Regions from separate parts of the Streptomyces sp. 3-6 genome, predicted to be linked through region 1. Evidence: riboswitches for the same ligand, from Rfam matches in the RefSeq annotation. Region 1 holds a riboswitch; the other holds the start of a gene.
What was found. A riboswitch is a leader RNA that binds a small molecule or an ion and turns the genes downstream of it on or off. The one in region 1 is predicted to bind S-adenosylmethionine.
Positions count from the first base shown of each region.

Region 2: linked by a shared signal. The riboswitch ahead of AC02VZ_RS02650 (aminotransferase class V-fold PLP-dependent enzyme) and the one ahead of thrC (threonine synthase) in region 1 are both predicted to bind S-adenosylmethionine.

Region 1 is NZ_JBWHZP010000015.1:36,281-43,342, forward strand. Features, by position in the region: gene groL (chaperonin GroEL) at 1-131, opposite strand, end outside; gene AC02VZ_RS19570 (cold-shock protein) at 895-1,098, opposite strand; gene AC02VZ_RS19575 (MoaD/ThiS family protein) at 1,540-1,815, opposite strand; gene thrC (threonine synthase) at 1,812-3,116, opposite strand; SAM riboswitch class I at 3,135-3,282, opposite strand; gene AC02VZ_RS19585 (glucosyl-3-phosphoglycerate synthase) at 3,428-4,372, shown strand; gene AC02VZ_RS19590 (alpha,alpha-trehalose-phosphate synthase (UDP-forming)) at 4,417-5,847, shown strand; gene otsB (trehalose-phosphatase) at 6,161-7,030, shown strand.
Region 2 is NZ_JBWHZP010000001.1:646,117-653,178, forward strand. Features, by position in the region: gene qcrB (cytochrome bc1 complex cytochrome b subunit) at 1-51, shown strand, start outside; gene trpD (anthranilate phosphoribosyltransferase) at 188-1,252, shown strand; SAM riboswitch class IV at 1,329-1,445, shown strand; gene AC02VZ_RS02650 (aminotransferase class V-fold PLP-dependent enzyme) at 1,653-3,071, shown strand; gene AC02VZ_RS02655 (Lrp/AsnC family transcriptional regulator) at 3,162-3,443, opposite strand; gene AC02VZ_RS02660 (rhomboid family intramembrane serine protease) at 3,440-4,174, opposite strand; gene AC02VZ_RS02665 (hypothetical protein) at 4,331-4,570, shown strand; gene AC02VZ_RS02670 (NYN domain-containing protein) at 4,671-6,020, shown strand; gene AC02VZ_RS02675 (C40 family peptidase) at 6,386-7,062, shown strand, end outside.

The sequences.
Region 1 (7,062 bases):
CCCCACTTCTTCTCGAGGACGACGTTGCGGCCCTTGGGGCCGAGCGTCACCTTGACGGCGTCCGCGAGCTGGTTCATGCCGCGCTCGAGGCCGCGCCGCGCCTCCTCGTCGAACGCGATGATCTTGGCCATGTGAAGTGGTCCCTCCAGGACTGGGGGTGATTCCTTCGGACCGCGCCCGCGCCCGCGACGGACGGCTCGCCGGCCTCGTGGTTCCTTGCCCCACACGGCCTGCGGGCCTCACCGACCCGGTCCTTCGTTGTCACTCTCACCTTCAGAGTGCTAACGCCAATGATTAGCACTCGACCCCTCCGAGTGCAAGGCGCTCCCGCGAAGCGGGCCCGTCGGAGGGTCGCGGCGCGCGGGTGCGCCCGCAGGCGTGGCCCGGGAGGGGAACAGGCGCCCCGCGGACACCTCGGCGCGAGGGCTGACGGGGCCCGTGTGCTGGGCGGATGGCGGAGGACGGGGGTGGGGAGGCACCCCGAGCGGGGGCGGCGCGGGGGTGGCACGGGGGCGCGGCCACGCCCTGTACACCTCCTCCTTCGCGCGGGGGCGCGAAGGAGGAGGGAGGCGCGCTCTCAGCGGTCGGCGAACACGGGTGTACGGCGCCGCCCGGACGGGGAGCGCGGGCGGACGGGGCGTACGCGCCGGCCACCCACCCCCGGCGAACGTCGGCGCACGGCCGGCCACCCACCCCGACGGACGGCGGCGCATGACCAGCCACCCACCCCCGGCGGACGGCACGCCGGGCCACCACTCCCGGCGAACGTCGACGCACGGCCGGCCGCCGCCCGCGCCCCCCCGTCCGTGGGGGCGTCGACGCACGGCGAGGGGCCCGCACCCCGGGAGGTGCGGGCCCCTCGTCAGCAGAACCTGCTTGCGGCTGGTAGCGCGTTCAGGCGGTGACGCGAACCATGTCGGCCTGCGGGCCCTTCTGGCCCTGCGAGATCTCGAATTCGACCCGCTGGCCCTCTTCAAGGGTGCGGTACCCGTCCATCTGGATGGCGCTGTAGTGGACGAAAACATCCGCACCACCGTCGACCGCGATGAAGCCGTACCCCTTCTCCGCGTTGAACCACTTGACGGTGCCCTGAGCCATGCCTAACTCCCCTATTACTGGCCCTTGCACAGATCCACACTTCGCGGACCCGGGTCAGACCTCACCCCCCATTGGAGTGGGGGCGTGCGCCGGAACGCGTCGACCGCGGCTGAATGTATCTGTCCAACTGCCGTCTGCAACAGGTCAATCGGACGAGAAATCTGGACGACACCGGTCCGGAATGTTGTGCAACTTCGCCCGAATTCAGGGCAAACCGGGCCGCACAAACGTCACAAAAGCCGCGAAAGGCGCACAGACTTTGGCTACTTATCGTCGGGCGAGCGGCAGGAATTCACGGTTCCCGATCGAGAGACCGGGGCCGCGTTCCCCAACCCTACCGCGTTCAATCCCATGGAATTGCCCCCTCCGTTTCTCTCACGGAGGGGGCAGCGGGTTCCACGCTCGGTAACCGAAGTTACCTACGGTAATGACCGGGCCGGATCAGCCCCCGGCGACCGCCGGAATGATCGAGACGCCGGCGCCGTCCGGCGTCGCCGTCTCCAGGCCCTGCTCGAAGCGCACGTCGTCGTCGTTGACGTAGACGTTGACGAAGCGGCGCAGCTTGCCCTGGTCGTCCAGGACGCGGGCGGCGATGCCCGTGTGGTTCTTCTCCAGGTCCTCGATGACCTCGGCGAGGGTCGTCCCCTCGGCGTTCACCTGGGCCTGCCCACCGGTGTAGGTACGCAGGATGGTCGGGATGCGGACGGTCACGCTCATGCGAGGCCAGCCTCTCGGAAGGAGTCCAGGGTGGGGCGGATGGTGGCGGTCAGGCCGGTGCCGGCGACCGCGTCGAGGGTCTTCAGGCCGTCGCCGGTGTTGAGGACGACGGTGGTCAGCGAGGGATCCAGCAGGCCGCTCTCGACCAGCTTGCGGGTGACGCCGACGGTCACCCCGCCCGCCGTCTCCGCGAAGATGCCCTCGGTGCGCGCGAGCAGCTTGATCGCGTCCACGACCTGCTCGTCGGTCACGTCCTCCACCGCGCCACCGGTGCGGCGGGCGATGTCCAGGACGTAGGGGCCGTCGGCGGGGTTGCCGATGGCGAGCGACTTGGCGATGGTGTCGGGCTTCTGCGGGCGGACGACGTCGTGCCCGGCCTTGAAGGCGGCCGAGACCGGGGAGCAGCCCTCCGCCTGCGCGCCGAAGATCCTGTACGGCCGGTCCTCGACCAGCCCCAGGTCGATCAGCTCCCGCAGCCCCTTGTCGATCTTCGTGAGCTGGGAGCCGGAGGCGATCGGGACGACGATCTGGTCCGGCAGCCGCCAGCCGAGCTGCTCGCAGATCTCGTAGGCGAGCGTCTTGGAGCCCTCGGCGTAGTAGGGGCGCAGGTTGACGTTGACGAAGCCCCAGCCCTCGCCGGCCGGGTCGCCGATCAGTTCGGAGCAGAAGCGGTTGACGTCGTCGTAGTTGCCCTCGATGCCGACGAGTTCGCCCCCGTAGACGGCGGCCATGACGACCTTGCCCTGCTCCAGGTCGTGCGGGATGAACACGCAGGAGCGGAAGCCGGCCCGGGCGGCGGCGGCGCCGACGGCGCCGGCCAGGTTGCCGGTGGAGGAGCAGGACAGGGTGGTGAAGCCGAAGGCGCGGGCGGCCTCCAGGGCCTGGGCGACGACCCGGTCCTTGAAGCTGTGCGTCGGGTTGCCGGAGTCGTCCTTGACGTACAGCCCGCCGGTGACGCCGAGTTCACGGGCCAGGTTGTCCGCCTTGACCAGCGGGGTCCAGCCGGGGTTGAGGTTCGGCTTGCCGGCCACGTCCGCGGGGACGGGCAGCAGGGGCGCGTAGCGCCAGATGTTCGCGGGTCCCGCCTCGATGCGCCGGCGCAGCTCCCCGGCCTCGTAGGACGAGAAGTCGTAGGCGATCTCCAGCGGGCCGAAACACTCCTGGCAGGCGAAGACGGGTCCGAGCGGGACGCGGTGGCCGCACTCGCGGCAGGACAGCGCGGCGGCGGGACCCAGGTCGACGGCGGGGGAACCGGCGGAACCGGCAGAGTCGGCGTTGCTTGCAACGGTCTGCACAGCCATGTGAGGCGAGGCCCTTTCTCCTCATCTTCCTCACGACGCATCTCGCCGTGAGACGGATTTGGCACCTTCCCTAGCCGGGAGCCTCGCCACGTCCGTGTGACAAGAACCGACTGGAGGGTTGCCGGGGCTTCAACGGGCCGTATCCCTCTGCCCCTCTGGATGAGCGGTGTTCAGTTGTCGCGGCGGCGACCCCGGCATGCGGGGACCGTGCGCGTTGTTCAAGACTGTAACCGACGCCCCGGGCGGTTGAGACAGTCGTCCGAAGCGCGAGATGGATCACAGGACCGGACCGGAGTGAGGAGCCGCAGACCGTGCTGGAAGAAGTCGAGCGCTGGCTGATCGACCGGTCCTGGTCCGTGGCCGACCGCCCCCTCCACGCGCTCCTGGCCGCGAAACGCGCCTCGGGGCAGACGGTGAGCGTGGTGCTGCCCGCGCTCGACGAGGAGGCCACCGTCGGCGACATCGTGGCGGTGATCCGGCACGACCTGATGCTCCAGGTGCCGCTGGTCGACGAGATCGTCGTGGTCGACTCCGGCTCGACGGACGGCACCGCCGAGGCCGCCGCGGCGGCCGGCGCCACCGTGGTCCACCGGGACGCGATCCTGCCCCGCATCCCCGCCGTGCCCGGCAAGGGCGAGGTGCTCTGGCGCTCCCTGCTGGTCACCCGCGGCGACATCGTCTGCTTCGTCGACGCCGACCTGCGCGACTTCTCCTCCGACTTCGTCACCGGCATCGTCGGTCCGCTGCTCACCGAGCCGGACGTGCAGCTGGTCAAGGCCATGTACGACCGTCCCCTGGGCGCCGCCGCCGGGCAGGGCGGCCGGGTCACCGAGCTGATGGCGCGCCCGCTCCTCAACATGCACTGGCCGCAGCTCGCCGGTTTCGTCCAGCCCCTCGGCGGCGAGTACGCGGCCCGCCGCTGCCTGCTGGAGCAGCTGCCCTTCCCGGTCGGCTACGGGGTCGAGCTCGGCATGCTGGTCGACGCCCTGCACCTGGCCGGGCTGGACGCCCTCGCCCAGGTCGACGTCGGGGTGCGCAAGCACCGCCACCAGGACGGGCGGGCGCTCGGCCGGATGGCCGCCGCCATCTACCGCACCGCCCAGCTCCGCCTGGCCCGCGGCCACCTGATCCGGCCCGCCCTCACCCAGTTCGAGCGCTCCGACGACGGCTTCGAGCCGCGCACCTACTCCGTCGACACCGAGGAACGCCCGCCCATGCGGGAGATCGCCGAGTACCAGGCGCGCCGGGTGGCCTGATCCTCGACGTTTGGGATTCCGGAGGCCGGGCTAGGTTGGTGCGTATGGCTTCCACGCATGCTGCTCAGGCTGGTCAGGGTGCCCAGGTGCTGGTCGCGTCGAACCGCGGGCCCGTGTCGTACACGGTGGACGAGGACGGTGCGCTGCGGGCCCGACGAGGTGGCGGCGGACTGGTGTCCGGGCTGTCCGCGATCGGCTCGGACGCCGACGCCCTGTGGGTCTGCTCGGCCCTCTCCGACGGCGACCGCGAGGCCGTGCGGCGCGGGGTCGGCGAGGACGGCGTGCGGATGCTGGACATCCCGGCCGACGTGCACGCCGACGCCTACAACGGCATCGCGAACTCGGTGCTGTGGTTCGTGCACCACATGCTCTACCAGACCCCGCTGGAACCCGTCTTCGACGCGGAGTTCCGCCGCCGGTGGGCGTCGTACGAGACCTACAACCGGGCCTTCGCCGAGGCGCTCGCCGAGGCGGCGGCGCCGGGCGCGGCCGTGGTGGTGCAGGACTACCACCTGACGCTCGTCCCCGGCATGCTCCGCGAGCTCCGCCCCGACCTGCGCATCGGCCACTTCTCGCACACCCCGTGGGCACCGCCGGAGTACTTCCGGATGCTGCCCGACGACATCGCCGCCCAGGTGCTCGGCGGCATGCTGGGCGCGGACCGGCTCGGCTTCCTCACCCGGCGCTGGGCGGACGCCTTCACCGCCTGCTGCGAGCAGTTCGCCGGCGGCCTCGGCGGCACCCGCGTCGGCGTGCACGGCCTCGGTGCCGACGCGGACTTCCTGCGCGCCCGTTCCCACGAGCCGGACGTCGAGGAGCGGATGGCCGCGCTGCGCGAGGAGATCGGCACCGCGCCCGACGGCACCCCGCGCCGCACGATCGTCCGGGTGGACCGCACCGAGCTGTCGAAGAACATCGTGCGCGGCCTGCTCGCCTACCGGCAGCTCCTCGACGACCACCCCGACTGGCGCGAGCGGGTCGTGCACGTCGCCTTCGCCTACCCCTCCCGCCAGGACCTCGCGGTGTACCGCGACTACACCGCCGAGGTGCAGCGGGTCGCCGAGGAGATCAACGAGCGGTACGGCACGCCCGGCTGGCGTCCGGTCGTGCTGCACGTCAAGGACGACTTCGCCCGCTCCCTGGCCGCCTACCGGCTGGCGGACGTGGCCCTGGTCAACCCGGTGCGGGACGGCATGAACCTGGTCGCCAAGGAGGTCCCGGTGGTCTCCGACACCGGCTGCGCGCTGGTGCTGTCCCGGGAGGCGGGGGCGCACGAGGAACTGGGCGAGGACGCGATCACCGTCAACCCTTACGACGTGACCGGGACCGCCCGCGCCCTGCACGAGGCCCTGACGATGGGCCCGGCCCAGCGCACCGAGCACAGCAAGCGCCTGGCCGCCGCCGCGACCGCGCTGCCGCCCGCCCAGTGGTTCGTCGACCAGCTGGACGCCCTGCGGGAGCAGGGCCCCGCCTGATCCCGGGCCCGGGCCTGGGCCCCGGCCCTCGGCCTGGGCCTTGATCCGCCGGGCGCGGGAGCCGGGCGCCGGGCCGGCACGGCCCGGTGCGGCCCGACGCGCACCCGGGGACGATCCGGCCGGTCTGCGGGTCGGGGCCACTCCGAGCCCGGCCCTGCGGGGCCGGTGGCCGTCCGGGACCGAGGTGCGCGACGACGGTCGTCCGTGCCTGCCTGCGCGCCGACGTCGGGCCGGGCAGACGTGGCACCGGGCGTGCGTGGCACCGGACGGCCGGGCAGGCGTGGCACCGGACGGACGTGGATAGGTTGGCCGTATGGGCAGCCACACCGCATCCACGGATCCGCATGCCGTCCCCGACCTGCCGACGCCCGTCACCCGGGCCGGGCGCGAAGGGCTCGACGCCCTGCTCGCCCGGCCGGGCGGGGCGCTGATCGGCCTCGACTTCGACGGCACCCTCGCGCCGATCGTGCCCGACCCGGACCGGGCGCGGGCCCACCCCGGCGCCGTGCCGGCGCTGACCGCGCTCGCCCCGAAGGTGGCCTCCGTCGCGGTGATCACCGGCCGCCCGCCCGCCGTCGCGGTCCGCAACGGCGGTTTCGCGGGGGTCGCCGGGCTGGAGCACCTGGTCGTCCTCGGCCATTACGGCGCGGAGCGCTGGGACGCCGCCACCGACACCGTCACGGCACCCGAACCGCACCCCGGGGTGGCCGCCGTGCGCCACGAGCTGCCCGGGCTGCTGGAGGGGCTGGACACGGCGCGGGGTGCCCGGGTCGAGGAGAAGGGCCGGGCGGTCGCCGTCCACACCCGGCGGGCCGCCGCACCGCAGGCCGCCTTCGAGGCCCTGCGCGAGCCGCTGACGGACCTGGCGACCCGGCACGGGCTGATCGTGGAGCCGGGCCGGATGGTGCTGGAGCTGCGCCCGCCGGGCATGGACAAGGGCGTCGCCCTCCGGGAGTACGCGCGGGAGACCGGCGCCGGGTGCGTCCTCTACGCGGGCGACGACCTCGGCGACCTCCCGGCCTTCGCGGCGGTGGACGAGCTGCGCTCCGACGGCGTCCCCGGTCTGCTGGTGTGCAGCGGCAGCGACGAGGTCCCCGAGCTGCGCGACCGCGCGGACCTGGTGGTGGACGGCCCGGCGGGCCTGGTGGACCTGCTGACCGCGCTGGCCGGGCGCATGGCCTGACGCGCACGCGGGCGGGCCGCCCGGCGCGGCCG
Region 2 (7,062 bases), on a different contig from region 1:
CCGACCGCCGAGGAGTACAAGGAGATCACCAGCGGCCACGGCCACCACTGATCCCTCGCACCGCTGAGCGAAGCGTCGCCACACCACGGCGAAGGCCCCCGTCCGGAACGCGGACGGGGGCCTTCGCCGTGCCCGGGGCTGGATAGGGTGGGAGGCAAGACGCGTGTGACGACAACAGGAGCGGCTGATGAGCGCTGTGACCCCCGCTGGAGGCGACACCGCGGCGGGCCGCTCCTGGCCCGCCCTGCTGAACGGCCTGCTGGAGGGCCGTGACCTGTCGGCCGACGACACCGCCTGGGCGATGGACCTGATCATGCGCGGGGAGGCCACCGACGCCCAGATCGCCGGCTTCGCGGTGTCCCTGCGCGCCAAGGGCGAGACCGTCGAGGAGATCGCCGGCTGCGTCCGCGCCCTGTACGACCACGCCAACGTGATCGAGGTACCGGGCGCCACCGTCGACATCGTCGGCACCGGCGGGGACGGCGCCAAGACGGTGAACATCTCCACGATGTCCTCCATCGTCGTCGCCGGCACCGGCGCGAAGGTCGTCAAGCACGGCAACCGGGCCGCCTCCTCCGCGTCCGGCGCCTCCGACGTGCTGGAGAAGCTCGGCGTCAACCTGGAGCTGACCCCGCGCCGGATCGCCGAGGTCGCCGAGGAGGCCGGGATCACCTTCTGCTTCGCGGTGAAGTTCCACCCGGCGCTGCGTCATGTGGCGGCGGCGCGCGGCCAGCTGGGCATCCGCACGGTGTTCAACTTCCTCGGCCCGCTCGCCAACCCGGCCCGGGTGACCGCGCAGGCGGTCGGGGTCGCCGACGCGCGGATGGCGCCCATCATGGCCGGGGTGTTCGCCGGACGCGGCCACTCCTCGCTGGTGTTCCGCGGCGACGACGGCCTGGACGAGCTGACCACGACCGGCACCTCCCGGGTCTGGGTGGTCCGGGACGGCACGGTCACCGAGGAGGTGTTCGACCCGCGCGAGGTGGGCCTCGGCCTGGTCGACGTCGCGGCCCTGCGCGGCGCCGACGCCTCCTACAACGCGGAGGTCGCCCGGCGGCTGCTGGACGGCGAACGCGGCCCGGTGCGCGACGCCGTGCTGCTGAACTCGGCGGCGGCGCTGGTGGCGCTGGAGCCCGGCACGGGCACCCTCACGGAGCAGATCCGCGCCGGGATGGAGAAGGCGGCCGAGTCGATCGACTCGGGGTCGGCCCGGCGCGTCCTGGACCGGTGGGTGGCCGTCAGCAACGCCTGAACCACCGCACGTGCGGGGTCCCGCGATCCGGAACCGGGTTGCGGGACCCCGTTTTCGTGCCGTACGTTCCTGTGCAGGTCATGAGTGACAGCCATCAGGCCCCGGCCGGCTGTCCGGCAACCCTCCGTCCGTGGCGGGGTGCCCCGGGTGAGGACCAGGCCGTGGACAGCAGGGTCCACGGCAAGCGCGGACCCCTCGCGACACCAGGGGTCCTGGTCGTCGAGGAGTCTCCCGTGAGCCGGCGAATGTCGTAGGGCCGAAGCGCCCCGCCTCCGCGTTCCCTCCGCCGTCCGCTTCTTCGCCCCTCTTTCGGCTGTCCGCCGTTCCTTCCGCCGTCCCGCCGGGCTGGAGCCACCGCTGCTCGCCCGGTGAACCGGCGTGCCACCCAAGGGAGTTCAGCATGTCCGTCACCGCCGTCGCCACCGCGTTCGCTGCCAGCGCCCCGGCCCCCGTCGGCCCCGTCGGCCCCGTCGGCCCCGTCGCCCCGGGGGACCGCGGCCCGCTGCCCGTCCTCGGCCGGGACGTCACCGTCCCGCTGGTCACCGGCGGCGAGGTGACCTACGCGGCGCTCGACTGCGCCGCCAGCGCGCCCGCCCTCCAGCAGGTCTGGGACGACGTCGCCGCCTACGCGCCGTACTACGGCAGCGTCCACCGCGGCGCCGGGTACCTCTCCCGGCTCTCCACGGAGCTGTTCGAGGACGCCCGCCGGACCGTCGCCGCGTTCCTCGACTGCCGCCGTGCCGACCAGGTGGTCTTCACCCGGTCCACCACCGACTCCCTCAACCTGCTCGCCGGCGCGCTGCCCGAGGGCTGCCGGGTCTTCGTCTTCGAGACCGAGCACCACGCCGCCCTGCTGCCCTGGCGGCGCTCCGACGTCACCGTCCTGGACGCGCCGGGCAGCCCCGGGCAGGCCGTCGAGACCCTGGAGCGCGCCCTCGCCGCCCGCGCGCCGTACGGGCCCGTGCTGGTCTGCGTCACCGGCGCCTCCAACGTCACCGGCGAGCTGTGGCCGGTGCGCGAACTGGCCGCCGCCGCCCACGCGCACGGCGCCCGGATCGTCCTGGACGCCGCCCAGCTCGCCCCGCACCACCCGCTGAGCGTGCGGGACCTGGACGTCGACTGGGTCGCCTTCTCGGGCCACAAGCTGTACGCCCCCTTCGGCACGGGGGTGCTCGCCGGGCGGGCGGACTGGCTGCGGGAGGCCGAGCCGTACCTCGCGGGCGGCGGTGCGAGCCGCCGGGTCGTCCGGCGCGGGGACGGGGGAGTGGACGTCCGGTGGCACACCGACGCCGCCCGCCACGAGGCCGGGTCGCCCAACGTCATCGGCGCGCACGCCGTCGCCTCGGCCTGCCGGGCGCTCACCGCGGCCGGGTTCGACACCCTCGTCGCCCGCGAGCAGCGGCTGATCCGCGCGGTGCGCGAGGGACTCGCCGACGTGCCCGAGGTGCGGTTCCTGTCCCTGTTCGGGGACGACGCCCCCCGGGTCGGGGTGCTCTCCTTCGTCGTCGACGGCTTCGACAGCTCCCGCTTCGCCGCCGCGCTGTCCGCCGAGTACGGTATCGGCGTCCGGGACGGCCTGTTCTGCGCCCACCCGCTGCTCGCGCGGCTGCTCGGCGACACGCCGCAGCCGGGCGGGTGCGGCGCGCCGGCGCCCGGGGAGCGGTCCGCGCACGCCGTCCGGGTCAGCTTCGGCGCGGGCACCCCGGACGAGCACGTGGAGCGGTTCGTCCGCGCCGTGCGGGAACTCGTCCGGGACGGCGCCCGCTGGACCTACCGCACGGTGGACGGCCGCTGCGTCCCGGACGCGCCAGTGGCCTGAGCCGGCACGGTTCCCCGGACCGGTGGCACGGTCCCCCGGAGCGCCGGTCCGGCGGACCGGGCCGTCCCGTCCTGCGGTCCGGGCGGGCCCTCAGTTGTCCAGCCCGATGGCGAACGCCGCCTCCAGGTCGTGCTGGGAGTACGTACGGAAGGCCACGTGCGTGTCCGTGCCCTCCACGCCCGGGATCTTGCTGATCCGGCCGGGGATGACCTCGGCCAGGTCCTCGTGCTCCCGGACCCGGACCATGGCGATCAGGTCGTAGGTCCCGGTGACCGAGAAGACCTCGCTGACGCTGTCCAGCGCGGCGATCCGCTCCGCGATCTCGGGGATCCGGTCCACGCTGGTCTTGATGAGGACGATCGCGGTGATCACGGCTGGTTCTCTCCCTCGGGGGCCGGAGCTGGGGGCGCCTTCACTGTAGTCGTCCGGCCCGAGCAGACCCACGCGCAGCCGAGGCCCAGCCCGAAGCCCACCAGGTGTGCGAGGTAGGCGACCCCCGGCCCGTCGGAGGCCTGCCCCGCCCCCAGCCACTGCAGGGCCGCCCAGAACGGCAGCACCACCCAGGCGGGGAGGCGGACCGGCAGGAAGAGCAGGAACGGCAGCAGACTGGTCACCCGGGCGCGGGGGAAGAGGAACAGGAACGCGCCGAGCACCGCCGAGATCGCCCCCGAGGCCCCCACCAGGGACTGCTCCGAGTCCGGGTGGGCGACGGCGTAACCGAGCAGGGCGAGGTAGCCGCAGCAGACGGAGAACAGGGTGAAGCGGAGGCGGCCCATCCGTGCCTCGGTCAGCGTGCCGAAGACGTGCAGGAACAGCATGTTGCCCAGCAGGTGCACCCAGCTGCCGTGCACGAAGAGGGCGGTGGCCGGGGTCAGGACCGCGCGGAGGGACCCGTCGAACAGGTCTGCGGGGATCACCCCCCAGCGCCGGAAGTACGCCCGCTGCGCGGCGAGCAGTTCCTCGCCCGTCCCGTGGACCGGGTTCAGGCCCGAGGCCGGGCCGATCAGGAAGACCACGCAGCACACGACGACCAGCGTGTGGGTCACCGGCGCCGACGGCCGCCGGACCGCCCGCGCGAGGAGTGCTCTCCAGTGGGGAACCATGGACACAGAGCATGACGTAACGGGACGCACCCGGGCGGACCGCCTCGCCGCCGTGGACGGGCGGGCGGCGGGGACCCGCCAGGCCGTAGGGTTACGACCCTGACCCACCGGGGCGCCCGGCGTGCCCCGAGACCGGAAGGAAGGCGAACAGCCACGATGACGGTTCCCCTGCCGACCGCCGCCACGCGGTGGCGCTGCACCCTCTGCGGCAACCTCACGCGCTTCGACGTGACCCGCTCCTCGAAGGTCGTCGAGTACGTCCACCTCGACCTGGCCGGGGAGCCGAGGGTCGAGGAGCGCGAGGTGCTCAGTGAGACCATCGAGTCGGTGCGGTGCCGCTGGTGCAACGCCGTGGACCAGGTGGAACTCGTGGACAGGCCGGATGCCGGTTCCTGAGCGAAAGGGGTCCCTCCCGCTCGCGCGACGTCGTCGGCGGGGGACGGCCCCGCTGACGGAGACCCCGTACGCGGGGCGGCAAGGCGATGGGATGTGACGGATGGTGGAGACCACGGGCGGGGGGCCGCAGGACGGCGCCGCTGAGGTGCTCGACCGTCCGCTGCCCGACGGTGTGCGCCGCCGGGTCGTCCAGATCGTCTCGGACGGCTTCGGCGGCCTGACCGTCGCCGAGCTGCCCGCCCAGCTGCGCCAGTACGCGCGGTTCACGCCGACCCGCCGCGTCAAGTTCGCCGGGAACGCGATGGCCTCCGCCCTGGAGACCGACCCGCTGTTCCGGCAGCGCATCGGGGAGAAGCTCAGGCAGGCGCAGCCGGAACTGACCGGCGCCCTGGACTCCGGCTCCCCGCCCCCGGCCGCCGACCCCCTGGACGTGGCAGCGGCGGCCTACGTGCTGCGCCCGCCCGGCTGGGTGAAGCTGGTCGCCGCGGCCGGCGAGGAGGCCCAGCGCGCCGACGCCGAACGCGCCGACGAGGAGAACCGGGCGGAACTGGAGCGGCTGCGCGCCGAACTCGCCCGGGCCCGCGAGCACACCCGCGCCGAGACCGAGCGGCTGCGCGGCGAGCTGGACGCGGCGCGCAAGGAGGCCGAGTCGCTGCACCGCAAACTGCGGTCCGCGCTCAGCGACGTCAAACGCGGTCAGGCGGCGCTGCGCAAAGCGCAGGGCGAGCTGGAGGCGGTCCGCGCGGAGAGCCACGCGCAGGTGTCGGCCGCCGAGAGCGAGACCCGGCGGATCAAAGGGCGTCTCGGGGAGACGGAGGCCGCCCTGGAGGCCGCCCGCCGCGCGGCCCGCGAGGGGCGCAGCGTCGAGGACATGCGGGTGCGGCTGCTGCTGGACACCGTCCTGGACGCCGCCCAGGGGCTCCGGCGCGAACTGGCCCTGCCCCCGGTGTCCGTGCGGCCCGCCGAGACCGTGGACGCCGTGGAGCCCGGCCGGATGACCCCCAAGGACATCGCGGCCCGCGCGCTGTCCGAGGACGACCCCGCGATCCTCGACCAGCTGCTGGCGCTGCCGCAGGCGCATCTCGTGGTCGACGGCTACAACGTCACCAAGACCGGCTATCCCCAGATGCCGCTGGAGAAGCAGCGGTTGCGGCTGCTGGGCCAGCTCGCCCAGGTCGCCGCGCAGACCGGCGCCGAGGTGACCTGCGTCTTCGACGGCGCCGAACTGGCCGCGCCGGTGCTGCTGGCCCCGCCGCGCGGGGTGCGGGTGCTGTTCTCCAAGCCGGGCGTCACCGCCGACGAGCTGATCCGCCAGCTGGTGCGCGCCGAGCCGCCGGGCCGGCCGGTCATCGTCGTCTCCACCGACCGCGAGGTCGCCGACGGGGTGGCCCGCGCCGGCGCCCGCCCGGTGGCCTCCGCGGTGCTCCTGAAGCGCTTCACCAAGGCGTAGCCCCCCGGCCGGTACGCGCGGCCGGCACGCGCCGGGAACGGCCGGGGGACCCGCCGGCCGTTAACCGCCCCTACGCCCCATCGGAACCGTAAGGCCCAACCGCAACGTACCCGCCGATTGCCCGAATTGGCAGGGATCCTCACGCAACGTAGCGTCAGCTCCATATCACTGCACGTGAGTTCATGGCAAAGAAACGCGCTGTGACGGAGATTTCGGGTCCAGGGATTTGAACTGATCACAAGAGAATCACTAGGGTCGGGCCTCGAACCTCCGCTCGGGTGATCGTTCACATGGGGTGGCGACGGCGGAGGCCCCCGCCCACCGGCGTGTCGGTAGGCGGCTGGAGGAAGAAGGAGCTCGCCTCCGTGGCGTCCCACCGTCGTCCCAAGCAGCCGAACCGCGCACGAGTGACCGTGCTCACCACCGCTGCCGCCGCAGCCGTCGTCCTCAGCTCGCAGGCGGCCAACGCCGCGCCCAGCGAGAAGCCGAGCAAGGACGAGGTGAAGGCCAAGGTCGACAAGCTCTACGAGCAGGCGGAGCAGGCCACCGAGAAGTACAACGGCGCCAAGGAGAAGCAGGAGAAGCTCCAGAAGGAGATCTCCACCATCCAGGACAACGTCGCCCGCGGCCAGCAGGAGCTCAACGAGCTGCGCGACGGCCTCGGTTCGATGGCCAGCGCCCAGTACCGCAGCGGCGGCATCGACCCCTCGGTGCAGCTGTTCCTCTCCGCCGACCCGGACGACTACCTCGACAAGGCGTCCACCCTCGACCAGCTCAGCACCCAGCAGGTCGACGCGCTGAAGAAGATCCAGAAGAAGCAGCGCGAACTCGCCCAGCAGCGGTCCGAGGCGGGCGAGAAGCTCAAGGACCTCGCCTCCACGCGCACCGAACTGGGCAACAAGAAGAAGGAGGTCCAGGGCAAGCTGGCCTCCGCGCAGAAGCTGCTCAACAGCCTCACCGCCGAGCAGAAGGCCCAGCTCGCCCAGGAGGAGGACCGCGCCACCCGCACCAGCCAGCGCGAGGCGCTCTCCGCCAAGGTCCC